DNA from 2 places in the uncultured Phascolarctobacterium sp. genome. Region 1 is predicted to be linked to the other one. Evidence: riboswitches for the same ligand, from Rfam matches in the RefSeq annotation. Region 1 holds a riboswitch; the other holds the start of a gene.
The links. Region 1 has a riboswitch for cobalamin ahead of nikB (nickel ABC transporter permease). Riboswitches for the same ligand answer to the same signal wherever they lie in the genome.

Region 1 (7,797 bases):
TTGAATATGGCTTTAAGTATGTGGTTTGTTTTCGGGCTGCATTTCCATATTGAGGGAGTTGCCTGGGCGACGCTTCTGAGCCAGCTATACGGCGCTGTTGTTGGCTGCTGGCTGATGTATGTTTATGGCGATTTTGACTATAGGCATTTTGATTATAAAAAAGTTATCGAGCCAGGGAGTTTGTTAAAGATGCTTTCGGTGAACGCTAATCTGATGATCCGCACAGCCTGCCTGCTGACGGCGAATAATATCATTGCTGCTGCCGGCGCGGCTTTGGGGACTGTGGTGCTGGCAGCCAATGCGGTACTGTTTCAGCTGAAGGACATCATGTCCTATCTGGTCGACGGCATGGCCAACGGCGCGGCGATTTTTTCAGGGCGGGCTCTGGGCCAGAAAAACAGGGATTTATTCTGGCAGACCTTGCGGATGACTTATAAATGGCTGTTCGTACTGGTTGTGGTGCTGATGGCAGGCTTTGGCGCCAGCGGTATGTTCTGGATCAGGTGTTTTACAGATATTTCCGAGGTAGCGGCATTAGCCGGGGCTTACAGATATTATGTGCTGCTTTATCCTCTGATAGCCGGTATTGGCCTGGCGCTTTACGGTATGTTTACCGGCGCTACCTATACAGCTCCGGTACGCAATATGATGATGGCTGCACTGGCTGTATTTTGGCCTGCGGAACGGCTGTTGGTGCCTTTATACGGCAATGATGGCTTATGGCTGTCATATCTTTTATTTGTTGGTACTCAATCTTTAATATTATTTTTATCATTGAAAAAACTTAGAAAAAAGATTTAAAAAGTTATTTAAAAGTGTTTACTAAGTATATACTTTGTGTTAATATTGTTATAAGTTAATAATTTTATCAAAGGTGCCGCAAGGTTAAATCAGGGAAGTCCGGTGTAAATCCGGCACGGTCACGCCACTGTAAGCGCATATTGCGTAAGTCAGATCGCAGCCTTTGGTATTGCCATATCCGCGGGTGACGGATCAGCAGTTAGTTCTTAAAAATTGTATAGATGGAGTAGTATAATTATTCCGCTGTGCAAAAATTTTATGATCTCCTGCATCCGTGGTTCATGGCTGCAGGAGATTTTTTTGTGAGGAGATGGGAAGCATTGAAAAACAAACAGATTTGGAGCAGGCTTGGACAGATCCTGCTGGTGCTTTTAGGGATCAGCTTTTTGACTTTTGCTTTGGTGATGCTGTCGCCCGGTGATCCGGTCCGGCAGATGATCGCCGGTAATGAGGACATTATGGTCAGTCAGGCGGAGATAGAAGCGCTGCGGCATGAGCTTGGTTTGGACAAACCGTTTATTTTCCAGTATCTGGATTGGCTGGGGCGTGCTGTGCAGGGGAACCTGGGCTTTTCCTATATGGTCAAAAAGCCTGTTGTTGAAGAACTGATGCATTGTTTGCCGGCGACGATCTATCTTGCTGTGGCTTCGCTGCTGTTTATGCTGGTAGTATCGCTGCCTCTGGGCATTTATTCGGCGGTTAAGCGTAACAGCTGCTTTGATTATTTTGTCAGAGGTCTTACTTTTTTCGGTGTTTCAGTTCCTAACTTTTGGATGGGCCTGATGCTGCTGTGGATTTTTGGCTTACAGCTGGGCTGGCTGCCGATAGTAGGCGGCAGGGTAAGCCTGGAGACGATCATTTTACCAGCGGTGACGCTGGGAATAGCAATGGCGGCTAAATATACGCGGCAGGTGCGGGCAACTGTTCTTGAGGAATTACATCAGGATTACGTTGTCGGTGCCAGAGCCAGAGGCATGAGTGAGAGCTATATCCTTTGGCAAGAGGTGCTGCCGAACGCGATGCTGCCGCTAATGACGCTGCTGGGGTTATCATTGGGTTCCCTTTTAGGCGGGGCGGCTGTTATCGAAATAGTTTTTCAGTGGCCGGGATTGGGCCGTTTGGCTGTCGAGGCTATCACATATCGTGATTTTCAGCTGGTGCAGGGCGTTGTGCTTTGGATAGCGCTGATGTATATGGTGATCAATCTGTTGGTAGATATTTCCTATAATTATTTTGATCCACGCTTAAGAAAGGCAGGCAAGTAATATGGAAAATCTTATCAATGGTTTAAAAATGAATAGGCAATTTGCTGTTTCCAGCCTGCTGGTGCTGGCGCTGTTTTTGATTGCCGTAGCTGCGCCGCTGTTTTCGCCTTATGATCCTGTGGAAGCGACGATGAAGAACGCTTATCTGTCTGTCCCCTTGTGCCGAGCATATCTTTGGTACTGACAAGCTGGGGCGCGATGTGTTCAGCCGTATTTTGTACGGCGCCCGTTATTCTTTGAGCGGAGTCTTGCTTTTGGTTGCGGTGATATTTTTTGTCGGTACTTCTTTAGGAATTATTTCCGGTTATTACGGCGGCAAGGTCGATGCGGTGATCATGCGTATTTCCGACATGATGATCTCTTTTCCGGGTATGATCCTGGCGATAGCTATTGCAGGGATACTGGGCGGCAGCCTGGTCAACGCGGTCATTGCGCTGACTGTTGTCAGCTGGACTAAATATGCCAGGCTGGCCCGCAGCATGGTGCTGAAGATCAAAAAACGTGACTTTGTGGAGGCGGCGATAGTAAATGGCGGTAAACCGGCGCACATCCTTTGGCAGCATATCGTGCCGAATATCCTGCCGCTGATGGTCATTACGGCTGCGGCTGATATTGGCGCTATGATGATGGAGCTGGCCGGGTTGTCGTTTTTGGGCTTTGGCTCGCAGCCGCCGGCGCCGGAATGGGGCCTGATGCTGAACGAGGGCCGGCAACAGCTGCAGACTGCGCCCTGGCTGATGATTTTCCCGGGTCTGGCTATTTTTGTCACTGTTGTGATTTTTAACCTTTGGGGCGACAGCCTGCGCGACGTGCTTGATCCGCGGCAGGAAGACTGATGATGGTGGTTAGGTAAAATTTTATTATATACAAACGAGTTTGAAAGGGAGATGTATTATGAACAAAAGTATTAAATTTACAGCAGCAGCCGCAATGATCGGACTGCTGGCACTGGCAGCTGCCGGCTGCGGCGGTGGTGATAAAAAAGCTGCCGCGGCGAAGGATACTTTGAAATTCGGCGTTACTAATTTTGCCGATAATCTGGAACCGACAGATAACTTTTTCAGTTGGGTCGTTATGCGTTATGGCCTGGGCGAATGTCTGGCCAAATTTGACGATAAAATGAACTCTACCCCGTGGATTGCGGAAAGCTGGAAAATCGGCGATGATAAGCTGACCTGGACTTTTAAGATCAATGATAAAGCTAAATTTTCCAATGGCAATAAGGTAACTGCCGAAGCGGTAAAAAGTTCGTTGGAACGTGTTTTTGCAAAATCCAATCGTGCAAAGACATTTTTTGAATACAGCGAGATCTCGGCCGACGGCCAGAACCTGATCATCAAAACCACTAAGCCGGTACCTTCGTTGCCGGGGATGCTGGCAGATCCGCTCTTTATAGTCATCGATACCAGTGTCAAAGATCGTGATTATGCTAAGCAGGGGCCTATTTGCACCGGTCCGTATGTGGTGAAGGAATACAGCAAGGCTAAAGCGGTAATGGAAGCTAACCCCAATTATTGGGATGGTGAAGTGCCATTTAAACATGTCGAGATCCCTACTATCGACGATCCTAATACCCGTGCTATGGCGCTGCAGTCCGGTGAGATCGATATGGCGATCAATATTGCCGCGGGTGATCTGTCGCTGTTTAACAAAAAAGACAAGTTCAATATTTCCGAGATCGCTTCCCTGCGTACAGTTTTGGCACAGATCAATATGAATGAAGGGCACCCGCTGCATGACATTCGCGTACGCGAAGCTCTGATCAGTTGTTTGGATCGTGAGACCTATAACAAAGTTTTACTGAAGGATACTTTTATCCCCGGTAAGGCGCCGGTTCCGCCTTCCCTGGATTACGGTTTTGATCAGCTGAAAGATCCTAATACCTATAATGTGGAACGCGCTAAAAAATTGCTGGCTGATGCGGGCTGGAAGGATACAGACGGCGACGGTATCGTAGATAAGGACGGCAAACCGCTGGCTATCGACTTCGTGTATTACAGCGGCCGGGCCGAACTGCCTTTGTATGCGGAAGCAACTCAGGCTGATGCGAAGAAGATCGGTATCAAGGTCAATATGAAAAATGTTGATTATAATGTGCTTGATCCGATGCGCCAGCGCGGTGAGTTCGATTTATGCATTTCCAATATCCTGACTGCTAACAGCGGCGACCCGGAAGTATATTTGAACTGGTACTGGAAAACTAATGTCAATGGCAGTCAGCCCCAAAACTCTACCGGTTACAGCAATCCTGAATATGATGCGCTCAGCGACAGGCTGGCTGTCGAATTCGACCCGGCTAAACGCCGTGAGCTGATGATAGCTATGCAGCAGATCCTGCTGAACGATGCGGCTGCCTTGTATTTCGGTTATCCTAAAACTAATATGGTCAGCAATACTTCCATTCAAAACGCAGATATCAAACCTGCTGATTATTACTGGCTGACTAAGGATATTAAGCCTGCTCAGAAATAATCAGCGGGAAGAAGGGACACTGTAATGCTTTTAAAAGTTACAGATTTGGACATCAGCTACGGCAGTAAAGCCACAGTAGCCGGTGCCAATATCGAATTGGAAAAAGGCGAGATCTTATCTATCGTCGGTGAAAGCGGCAGCGGCAAAACTACCGTTATCCGTGCGATCATGGGCTGCCTGCCCGGTAATGGCCGTGTCAGCGGCGGCGGGATCATGTTTGACGGCAAAGACTTGCTTGCAAATACGCCGCAGCAGTGGCGCGAGATGTGCGGTACGGAAATTTCCATGATTTTTCAGGACAGCGGCAATATGATCAATCCTATCAGAAGGATCGGCGAGCAGTTTATTGCGTACATACTGACCCATGCACCGCAGACTTCCAAACAGGAGGCCTATCAAACGGCGGTAAAAATGCTGGCAGACGTGCGCCTGCCGAATCCTGATGTTGTGATGCGCAGTTATCCGTTTGAATTATCGGGCGGTATGCGTCAGCGCGTCGGCATCGCTATGGCGATGACCTTCAGTCCCAAGCTGCTTTTAGCCGACGAGCCGACCAGTGCGCTGGATGTTACGACCCAGGCGCAGATCATCAGGCAGATCGTTGACGTGCGCAACGAATATAATGCCGCTGTGATCATCGTGACGCATAATCTGGGCGTAGCGTCGTATATGTCGAATAAGATTATAGTCATGCAGAACGGCAGGGTGGTTGAAAGCGGCCCTCGTGAAAAGATCATCGGTGATCCGCAGCATGAATATACTAAGGAACTGCTGGCTGCGGTTCCTGTTGTGGGAGGTAAGCGTTATTATGCCTGAAAACGTAAGATTACACCCGCATGAAAATTGCAATTGTGCCCATGACGGTGTTGCAGCACCGGCGGAAGTAATTATGGAAATTAAAAATCTGACTAAAAAATTCCCGGTTGACGGAGGGCAAGTACTGACAGCCTGTGATAATGTCAGCCTGCGTGCTTATAAAGGTCAGACGCTGGGGATCATTGGCGAAAGCGGCTGCGGCAAAAGTACTCTGGTCAGAACGATCCTGCAGATCCATCCGGCTACCGCAGGTGAGGTAATTTTTAATGATCAGGATATTCTGAAATTGAAAGGCGAGGCTTTGCGGCAGAATCGCCGTAATCTGCAAATGGTCTTTCAGGATCCCTCGGCTGCCTTTAATCCCAAGATGCGCGTCAAGGATATTTTGTGTGAACCTTTGCTCAATTTTGGTCTGCTGAAAAAATCCGAGATTGATGCCAAAGCAGCTGAACTTTTACAAATGGTAGAGCTGCCTGCGGAGTTCAAGGGCAGGTATCCGCACAGTATGAGCGGCGGCCAGCGTCAGCGTTTGGGCATCGCCCGTGCACTTTCGCTGGAACCTCAGATCATTGTCTGCGACGAAGCTACTTCTGCTTTGGATGTTTCTGTACAGGAAAAAATCTGTGAGCTGCTGGTGCGTCTGCAGAAGGAAAAAGGTATTACGTATCTTTTCATCTGTCACGATATCGGTCTGGTCGATCTGATGAGCCATCAGGTCGCCGTCATGTATCTTGGGAACGTGGTCGAACGTCTGGAAGGCTGCCGTTTATCGACGGGCAGTGCACATCCGTACACTAAGGCTTTGATCAAGTCGATTTTTAAAGTCGATTTTAAAGCGGGCGAAAAGATCCAGCCTTTAGAAGGCGATATTCCCAGCCCGCTGGACCTGCCGCAGGGCTGTCCGTTTCAAAGCCGCTGCGATTTGTGTCAGGCTGTGTGCCGCGAGGTGAAACCTGAATTGCGTGAGATGCATGAAGGGCATTTTGTGGCCTGTCATTTTGTAAAGTAAAATTTTTTATATTGCAGTAATCTTGCCGGTTACTGCAATATAAACTGGTTATTGTGTGAACGATTGCTTATGTGTCGATATTTTGAAAGAATCAAATAAATACACTTTTGCTAATAAGAATTTTACCAGCGTATGTGTCAGATAAAAATTTACAGGAGTTGATTTATGATGAAAAAATCTTTAGTACTTGCTATGGCCATGGCTTTGGGCGTAACTGCTTCTGCCTATGCCGCCAATCCTTTTTCCGATGTGCCGGCAGGCCATTGGGCTTATGACTCTGTCAACAAACTGGCGGCAGCCGGTATCGTTGACGGTTATGGCAACGGCACCTTCGGTGGTGATCGCCTGATGACCCGTTATGAAATGGCGCAGATCGTGGCCAAAGCTATGGCTAAAGGCGCGAATGTAGACCGTCTGGCGGCAGAATTTGCCGATGAACTGGACAGCCTGGGTGTGCGTGTGGCCGCTTTGGAGAAAAAAGCTGATAATGTGAAGATTACCGGTAATATCCGCGCTCATTATGCTGATTATAAAAAAGGTGCTAAAGATCGCAATGGTAGCTATGGTGCCAAGCTGCGTACACGTTTATTTATAAACGGCCAAATTAATGATAATTGGTCTTATACCGGGCGTATCCAGAATATCCAAAATTTCAGAAATGACAGCGGTGATGAAAAAACTGATTTTAACTGGGCTTTTGTGCAGGGAAAAGTTGGTGCTGTCGATATAAGAGCCGGCCGTACCTGGATCTATCTTGGTGATGGTAATATCTATGATGAAACTTTCGACGGTATCGTTGCTTCTTTTGGTAAGGATGTGAAGCTGGAGGCTGTTTATGGTAAGCCTACTAATAGTCTGGGCTGGGATTACGATAAAGTTTATGGTGCATCCTTGAGTGGGAAAACCGGAGCTTTGGGATTGGGAGCAGGTTATTATAAGTTTGATGCTGCAAACAGTGCCACCGCTGCAGGCGTGGCTAAAGACGACAATGAGATCTGGCAGGCTAATGCCAGCTATGGCTTTGGTAAAGCTTCGGTTGGAGCAATGTATCTGCACAGTGATCTTGATGGTGAACGGGGCGGCGATGGCTGGGTAGGCTCTTTAAACTATGGCGGTGCCAAAGGGGCTAAAGTTGGCAGTTTTGGCTTGAATGCTCAATATTACAGTTTGCCCGCAGGGACGGTAGTAGCTCATACAATGAACGGCGAATATCAATATAGCTGGGGCAAGAACGGCGATGATAATAAGGGCATCAAAGGATATAAAATAGGTGCTTATTATACCGTAGCCAAGAATATGGTTGCTGGCGTTGAATATTATGATTTAAAGGATAAAATCGACGATAATAAATACAAAACACTTTGGTCGCAAATGATCATTACTTTCTAAAAACGCAATTTTAGTCTTACAGGCTGTTTCCATTGATTATGGGAG
Region 2 (7,797 bases), on a different contig from region 1:
ACTGTGCAGACAGTACAGATCAAAACCATGTGGTTATTCGTACTATCGAAGCAGAAGTAAAAAGGGTTTTCCGCGGCGAGATCATGAATCCAAAGTTTATCAACGGCATGAAAGAACATGGCTACAAAGGTGCTGCTGATATGGGAAACTATGTCGCACATTGCTATCAGTGGGATGCAACTACTGAAGTTATGGATGACTGGATGTATGAAGAACTGGCAGCAAAATACGCACTTGATCCGCAGATACGTCAGTGGATGGAAGAAGTGAATCCCTGGGCTTTGCATAGGATTGCCGAAGTGCTGCTGGAAGCAGAGCAAAGGCAAATGTGGAATGCCAGAGCTGAAACAAAGCGAGAATTACAGAAATTATTATTAGATATTGAAGGTGAAATGGAAGAAAGAGCTGATTAAATAAAACTGGCTGAGACAACGTCTCAGCCAGTTTTATTTATATTCAACCTGTATAGATATCTGATTGATATATTCATCAGGATTTGAGGTGACCCAGTGATTTTTTAAAGGTGAAACATACAGATCTCCGATGATCTGTAAATCATTTTTTTCAGCAAAACTTTTGAATTTCAGCGCGAGTTCTGGAGCCTGATTATAGAAGGTACCTTTAAAGCGTAAAGTAAGATAAAGACCGGAAGGGCGGGTGATACATGATTTAGCCCTGGAATGCGAAGGACCTACTGCCGAAAAAAATGCACAGGCATCGTTTGTATTAGCTTTATCATTACTGAAAAAATTTTCTTTTTTTATGATCCAACCGATATTTTTTTCTTTGAAGTGCTGTTTGGAAAAAGCTTTTTGATTGTGATGAGCCATGATTTCGATTCGTTTTTTCCCGATCCTGGTTTTACTGAGATCACTTATGAAAAAATATTTTTCTTTTTGAAATTCCAAAGTTAGCTGGTTCAGTCTGCTGCTGCGAGTTTTCTCTAATTGAGCGAAAACCGTATTTAAGCTGTTTTTTATTTTCAGGTTTTTTTCAATTATTTCATCGCATTCACGTTCTTTTTCTATTAAAAGTTTATCAAAGTCATCTATATCCCGATTATCTATGTATGCTTTGATTTTAGAAATTGGAATATCCAGTTTACGTAAATTAACAATAACTTCAAGCGTTAGATATTGTTTTAATGAATAATGCCTGTAGCCGTTTTCTGCAATAAATTCTGGCGTCAGCAGATTCATTTTGTCATAATAAAGCAATGTCTGTTTAGGAATGTTAAAGAGGGTAGCCAGTTCACCGGCAGTAAAAAAGCTTTCAGAATTTTTGTTCATAATAGTAATTGCAACTCCATTAAAATATTTAAATAATATTTAATAAAAATTGAAAAATATGTTGACAATATAGTGACTATATAGTTTATTATATCTTCATGTAAGACATTATATCATATAAGCAGCCAAATAAGTAGTAGAGTCTTTTAATAATTGAAAATTAAAAACAGGTGCGTAAGCTTAATAGAGAAATCGGTATAAGCCGATGCGGTCCCGCCGCTGTAAAGATGAGCCTGCTGCAAATGCCACTGGGGAACCCCCTGGGAAGGTGCGGCAAAGGCGTTGAATCTGAGCCAGAAGAACTGCCTGTTTTAACGAAGTAATATTCCTGCGAGCGATGGGAAGGTTGCGCCTTTGTTTTTTACATTGGTGTTTTTATGCCTTTCTCTGTTTTTAGGAGAAAGGCATTTTTACTTGTTGGATCAATTATTTATGCGGCCATGTGAGATTGGGCATAAATGATTTGTTCTATATAATAAAAAGTTGTGAAAGGAAGTTGAGTATGTTGAAAAAGAGTTTGAGTAAAAGTACACTGATGACGGCACTTATAACTGGGAGTGTCATCTGGGGGGGTACACGGTAGGCCACGCTGCTGAAGAACCACAGCACTTTTTGTTAGATGAAATAGTTGTAACGGCAACTCGTACTCCTGTTGAGGCGTTTAAAGCAAATGCTAATATTAGTGTAATTACAAAAAAAGAAATTGAAGAGAGACATTATCAGGATTTGTCTGAGGCATTGCGTATGGTGCCGGGTGTATACATTGGCAATTATAGTGTAGCTGGCTACGACAACAGCAATAATTTGAAAATTAATGGTGCTGATGAAATAGTAGTTCTTGTCGATGGTGTCAAAATAAACAATGTTAATAACAAAATATCTGCTGTAATGCTAAAAAATCTGGATAACGTAGAACGAATTGAAGTGTTAAAAGGTTCTGCATCTACATTGTACGGATCTGATGCAAAAGGTGGCGTTATTAATATCATTACAGCTAAACCTGAGGGAATAAAAACTAAAATTTCTGCTGAATTAGGAAGCTTTAGTACAGAAAATTATGCTATAAACCATCAGGGAAAAGAAAAAGATTGGTCTTGGGATGCATATGTTAGTAAAAATAGGATTGGTGATTTTAAAGATGGTCGTGGAACAACAACCCCAGCCTATTCAAATGCTACGAGTAGCAGTTTTAAAATAACAAAGAAACTCGGAGAGAAGCATGATTTAACAGCTACTTATGATTCATATAAAGCTGATTATAAATATACTGCATTATGGGAACCAAGTTTAAAACCTGGATCGGTAGATAACAGTAATTATAAATTTATTTTAAACAGTAAATTTGATGATACTACTACAAATCAATTATCTTTTATCAATTTAGATTACGATACGGATTTTAATGCCTATTTGACTAAAGTCAGAACTATGAGAATTTCTGATCAATTTACTAAGAATTTTGATGATAAACATATTCTTTCAGCTGGTTTTGAATATAGCCATGATAAAGTTATTACAGCTGATGGTGTAAAAATGATTAATAAAGCAGTATATATTCAAGATCAATTTAATATTACTGATCAATTAAAATTAACTGCTGGAGTTCGACATGATAAAAATTCTGGTTTTGGTAATCATACAACACCAAGTGTAAATTTAGGATACAACTTTAATAATGATAAAACCAATGTTTATGTAAGCTATAGTGAATATTTTATTCCGCCTACTCCAACACATTTGTATAGTGCTAAATATGGAAATCCAAATATAAAGCCAGAAACAGGTGATACCAAAGAAATTGGTATCAATCACAGATTTGATGATACACTAGTTGCTTCAGCACACATGTTCTGGAGAAATTCAAAAGATCGTATTGGTTATGTAGCGCCCAAATATACTAACGTTGGCGATGAAAAAGCAAGAGGTTGGGATGTACAACTGAGGAAACAGTTTAATAAAAATATTTCTACTTTTGTTGGTTATACTCATACAATAGTGGATGCTACTGCTCAAAGAGCAGCTAATGTGGATGGGTATGTTCCAAAAGGTGCATGGAATTTAGGTGTAGATTATGATGAGGGGAAATTTAGTGCATCATTGTTAGGCAAAGGTATTATTGATAGACCTGGCCCACAGACAGCGGATGCTGTTGATAATTTCTTCCCGGCTACGACATATTGGGTTTGGGATTTAGGGTTGAATTATAAAGTGTCTAAAACGATTAAAGCATATGTAAAAGTTAATAATATTTTTGACAAATTCTATGCAGAACATTCTAATGCTAGATATAACTGGAGTAGTAATCCAGATGAACAATGGTGGAGTGCTCCAGGTCGTAACTTCATTGTAGGTATGGAATATACTTTTTAAGTAACATATATTTAGACCGGAGTATTCGCTCCGGTCTAAATATAAATTTTGTTGATTGTTTTTGTTACTTAAAATGTTTATATAATTGTTAGTCCAGGCACGCGTATGGCCATGAAAGGATGGATGCGCACAGCTTTTGACTATATATTTTGATGAATGAAAGGAAGATGTAAATTGTTAAGTAACAAAAAGAGTTTGGCAAAAGTAGTTTTGATGGGCTTGTTAACAAGTACTAATGTCATCTGGGGGGGTACTGCAGTACGCGCTGAAGAACCACAGCAATTTTTATTAGACGAAATGGTTGTTACGGCTAGTAGAATAGAGCAAAAAGAATTTGATACTCAAGCAGATGTAACGGTTATTACAAGAAAAGATTTGGAAGAAAAACATTATACGGATTTGGGAGATGCGTTAAAAGATGTACCTGGTGTAAATTTGCAGAATTACGGTGCCAGTGGAGAGAACTATACCTCTAATAGATTGTATATTAACGGTTCACCCAATATAGTTGTTCTTATTGATGGTATGCGTTCTAACGTAAATGGTTCTGTATCCAGTGTATTATCTCCATCAGAATTTTCTAATCTAGATACAGTGGAACGCATAGAGGTTTTAAAAGGTTCTGCCTCTACATTATATGGTTCTGATGCAGTTGGTGGCGTCATAAATATTATTACCAGAAAAGATAGTAAACCAGGAATAAAAACTTCTGTTAGCGCTATAGGTGGAAGTTATGGTAAGCAAACCTATAGGTTTATGAATAGAGGCAATCAAGACGGCTTCTATTGGATGGCTTCTGCACAGCAAAATAAAATGAACGATTTTAAAGATGGACGTGGTAATAAAGTCATTCACGGAGTTGATTCGAAAACTTATGATATTCAATTAGGTAAGAAGTTTGACGAAAACAGTGAAATCACATTTAAATACAATAAGTATAAATCTGACTACGAAAGACCAGCTAATGGTGGTTTAAAAGAAACAATACGCCAATATGGTCAAAAAGACAATGAAAAATTTAGTTTGCAATGGAACCGTAATTTTAATGACAATTTGTCTAATACAGTTTCTTTATATCGTAACAATAATAAATTAAGAGATAATCACAAAGATTTATCAAAAATTTGGTTGATGGATCTATCTACACTTGGGTTTACAAACCAGATAACTTATAAAAATAAAGATAATACATTAATAGCTGGTTTTGATTTTTATCAGGATCGAGTGAATGATTACAGTTCTACATCAACAACATCTTCTGGAACACAAACTGATAAATATACTGGTAAACATTTAACTAATAGAGCTTATTTTATTCAAGATAATTTTAAATTTGCTAAAAATTGGAATATTACGCCAGGTGTTCGATATACTAGTACATCTCAGTTTGGCAGTAATACTTCTAAAAGTATTACTCTTGGTTATAATGATGGTAAGAGTAATATTTATACAAGCTATAAAGAATTTTTTGTTTCTCCAAATCAATATCAGTTATACAGTAAATATGGTGGATCTGGTCTCAAACCTTCAGAAGGAAGGACCATAGAATTCGGTGTTAATCATAATTTTACAGATGATTTTATTGGTACCTTTAATATTTATAAAACAAAAGCAGATAATATGATAGCTTTTGGAAATGACAGTAAATATCATAATATTTCTAACGAAACAACATATGGTTGGAGCGTGGGTTTAAAGAAATTATTTAGTGATAAATTTTCGACAAATGTCAATTATACTAATATAAGAATTCCAGCCGTTTCTGCCTCTCAAAACGAAAATAGAGATGGTTATCTTCCTAAAGGAGAATTTAACATAGGATTTGATTATACATTAGAAAAGTTCAATACGAATTTAACAGCACGTGGAATTATCAATAGACCAGGTAGGAAAGTTAACGAAGGTAAAGTGCCAAATAATCTTAAAACATTTTGGTTGTTCGACTTAGCACTGAATTATAAAGCTGATAAAAATATAAAAGGTTTTATTAAAGTTAATAATTTATTCGATAAATTCTATACTGACCAACTATATAATATGGATCCCGATGGCAGTTGGTATTCTGCACCTGGCCGTAATTTCCAAATTGGTATGGAATATACTTTTTAAGTAACATATATTTAGACCGGAGTATTCGCTCCGGTCTAAATATAAATTTTGTTGATTGTTTTTGTTACTTAAGATGTTTATATAATTGTTAGTCCAGGCAAGCGTATGGCCATGAAAGGATGGATACGCACAGCTTTTGACTATATATTTTGATGAATGAAAGGAAGATCTAAATTGTTAAGTAACAAAAAGAGTTTGGCAAAAGTAGTTTTGATGGGTTTGTTAACAAGTACTAATGTCATCTGGGGGGGACTGCAGTACACGCTGAAGAACCTAATCAAGTGTTTACGTTAGATCCTATGGTAGTAACAGCACAGAGAGAAGAAAAAAGGGATGTTGATACTCCAGCATCGGTTGCAGTTCTTACTCAGGAACAATTAGTAGAAACTGGAGCTGCTAATTTGTTTGATGCATTAAGATTACAAAATGGTATAACATCTTATTCCTATGGTGCAGGAGGACAGGCTTGGGGAGGAATGAATGGGAAGATTTTAATGCGAGGTGCTGATAAAGGAACTGTCGTAATGATAGATGGTGCACCTATTAATATGAATGAAACTTATTTTTTGGATACATTTCCAGTTGAATCAATAGAAAGAGTTGAAATTGTCAAGGGTGCATCATCGGTACTTTATGGTTCAGAGGCTTCTGGTGGTGTAATTAATATTATTACTAAAAAATCTATGAAAAATACTATTGCTTTGACTAAAGGTGAATATGGAAAAGCTAAAGAAGCACTTACAGTTGGTGCTGGTAAATTAAGTTTGGCTGCAACATTTGAACAAGGTGATGAAATCAAAAAATTAGCAAATAATGGTAGGGGGATGAATGATGCAGACAAAAGTTCAGTTTTAGTTCGTTATAAGTTTAATGATAATTTAACATTGTCTCATCAGCATAATGTCAATGACTATAAATTTAATTCATATGTTTTACCGAATTGGAACAAATTAAAAGAAGATGGTCATTATGTATATATTGAAGATTATACTAGATTACAGTATAAAGATGACACTTGGACAGGAAATTTGTTTTATAATAGAAGTAACAGAAAAAACAAGACAATAACGGCGTCTACGGGTAAATGGAATAAAGAAGAATATATTATATTCGATACCATAGGTTTAGATTTGCAGAAAAAAATTGATAGTAAATTTGCAGATTTTATTATTGGAACTACAATATCACAGGAATCATATAAGAATGATACTCCGTGGAGTAGTGGTTCATTGAAAAATTTACATATTGATGTCAATAGAAAAAATTATGCATTATTTGTACAAATGACTAAAAATTTAGGAAATGATTTCATTGCAACTATTGGGGCCCGTGAACAATTTGTAGATGCAAATAAGACGTATGATGCTTTTACTCCTGAATTTTCTTTGTTAAAAAAATTAGATGAGGATAGCAGCGTATATATCAATGCTGCTAAATCTTTTAGGATGCCTACTTTTATGCAACTTTATGGCAGTGGTTCACCTAATTATGAAGCGAATCCATTGTTAAAACCAGAGGAAGGTTGGACATATGAAATAGGGTATAAGAAAGCTAGTGATAGTAGTATGTTCAAAGCTGCATTATATTATATGGATAACGATTCTATATCATATGAAAGTAAAGCTGATCCAGTAACTGGAGAGAGTATTAATAAGATAATAAACTCACCATTTGAAAATCTTGGATTTGAAATAAACTATGATAAAAAAATAGGCAGTAGATATTCTTATGCACTTGGAGCTAATTTTTGTAACCCCAAAGCAAAGGATAATAGCGGAAATTGGAATAGAAAATTCGCCAGACAGCAATATACAGGTAGTATAAAGTATAATAATGAAAAAGTGAATGCTGCTTTGACTGGTAGCATTACTGCTGCCAGAGCTGGCGATTGGCCAAATATGATACCAGTTAATTTCTATACAAGTTATAAGTTTGATAAGAATAGTAAAGTACAGCTTGATATAGAAAATATTTTTAACAGACAGGATATAATAGGTAATTGGACAAGTGCTGCATCTACTGAATATTA

Region 2: it holds a riboswitch for cobalamin, as region 1 does, so the genes downstream of both, Q4G98_RS00210 (TonB-dependent siderophore receptor) here and nikB (nickel ABC transporter permease) in region 1, are expected to answer to the same signal.

Annotation. Positions count from the first base shown of each region.
Region 1 is NZ_CATWDQ010000002.1:215,788-223,584, forward strand. Features, by position in the region: gene Q4G98_RS02630 (MATE family efflux transporter) at 1-801, shown strand, start outside; cobalamin riboswitch at 856-981, shown strand; gene nikB (nickel ABC transporter permease) at 1,122-2,066, shown strand; partial or broken gene nikC (nickel transporter permease) at 2,068-2,902, shown strand; gene Q4G98_RS02650 (ABC transporter substrate-binding protein) at 2,997-4,538, shown strand; gene Q4G98_RS02655 (ABC transporter ATP-binding protein) at 4,563-5,354, shown strand; gene Q4G98_RS02660 (ABC transporter ATP-binding protein) at 5,428-6,363, shown strand; gene Q4G98_RS02665 (S-layer homology domain-containing protein) at 6,529-7,752, shown strand.
Region 2 is NZ_CATWDQ010000001.1:53,619-61,415, forward strand. Features, by position in the region: gene cobN (cobaltochelatase subunit CobN) at 1-413, shown strand, start outside; gene Q4G98_RS00205 (MerR family transcriptional regulator) at 447-1,289, opposite strand; cobalamin riboswitch at 1,441-1,614, shown strand; gene Q4G98_RS00210 (TonB-dependent siderophore receptor) at 1,902-3,659, shown strand; gene Q4G98_RS00215 (TonB-dependent siderophore receptor) at 3,834-5,768, shown strand; gene Q4G98_RS00220 (TonB-dependent siderophore receptor) at 6,050-7,797, shown strand, end outside.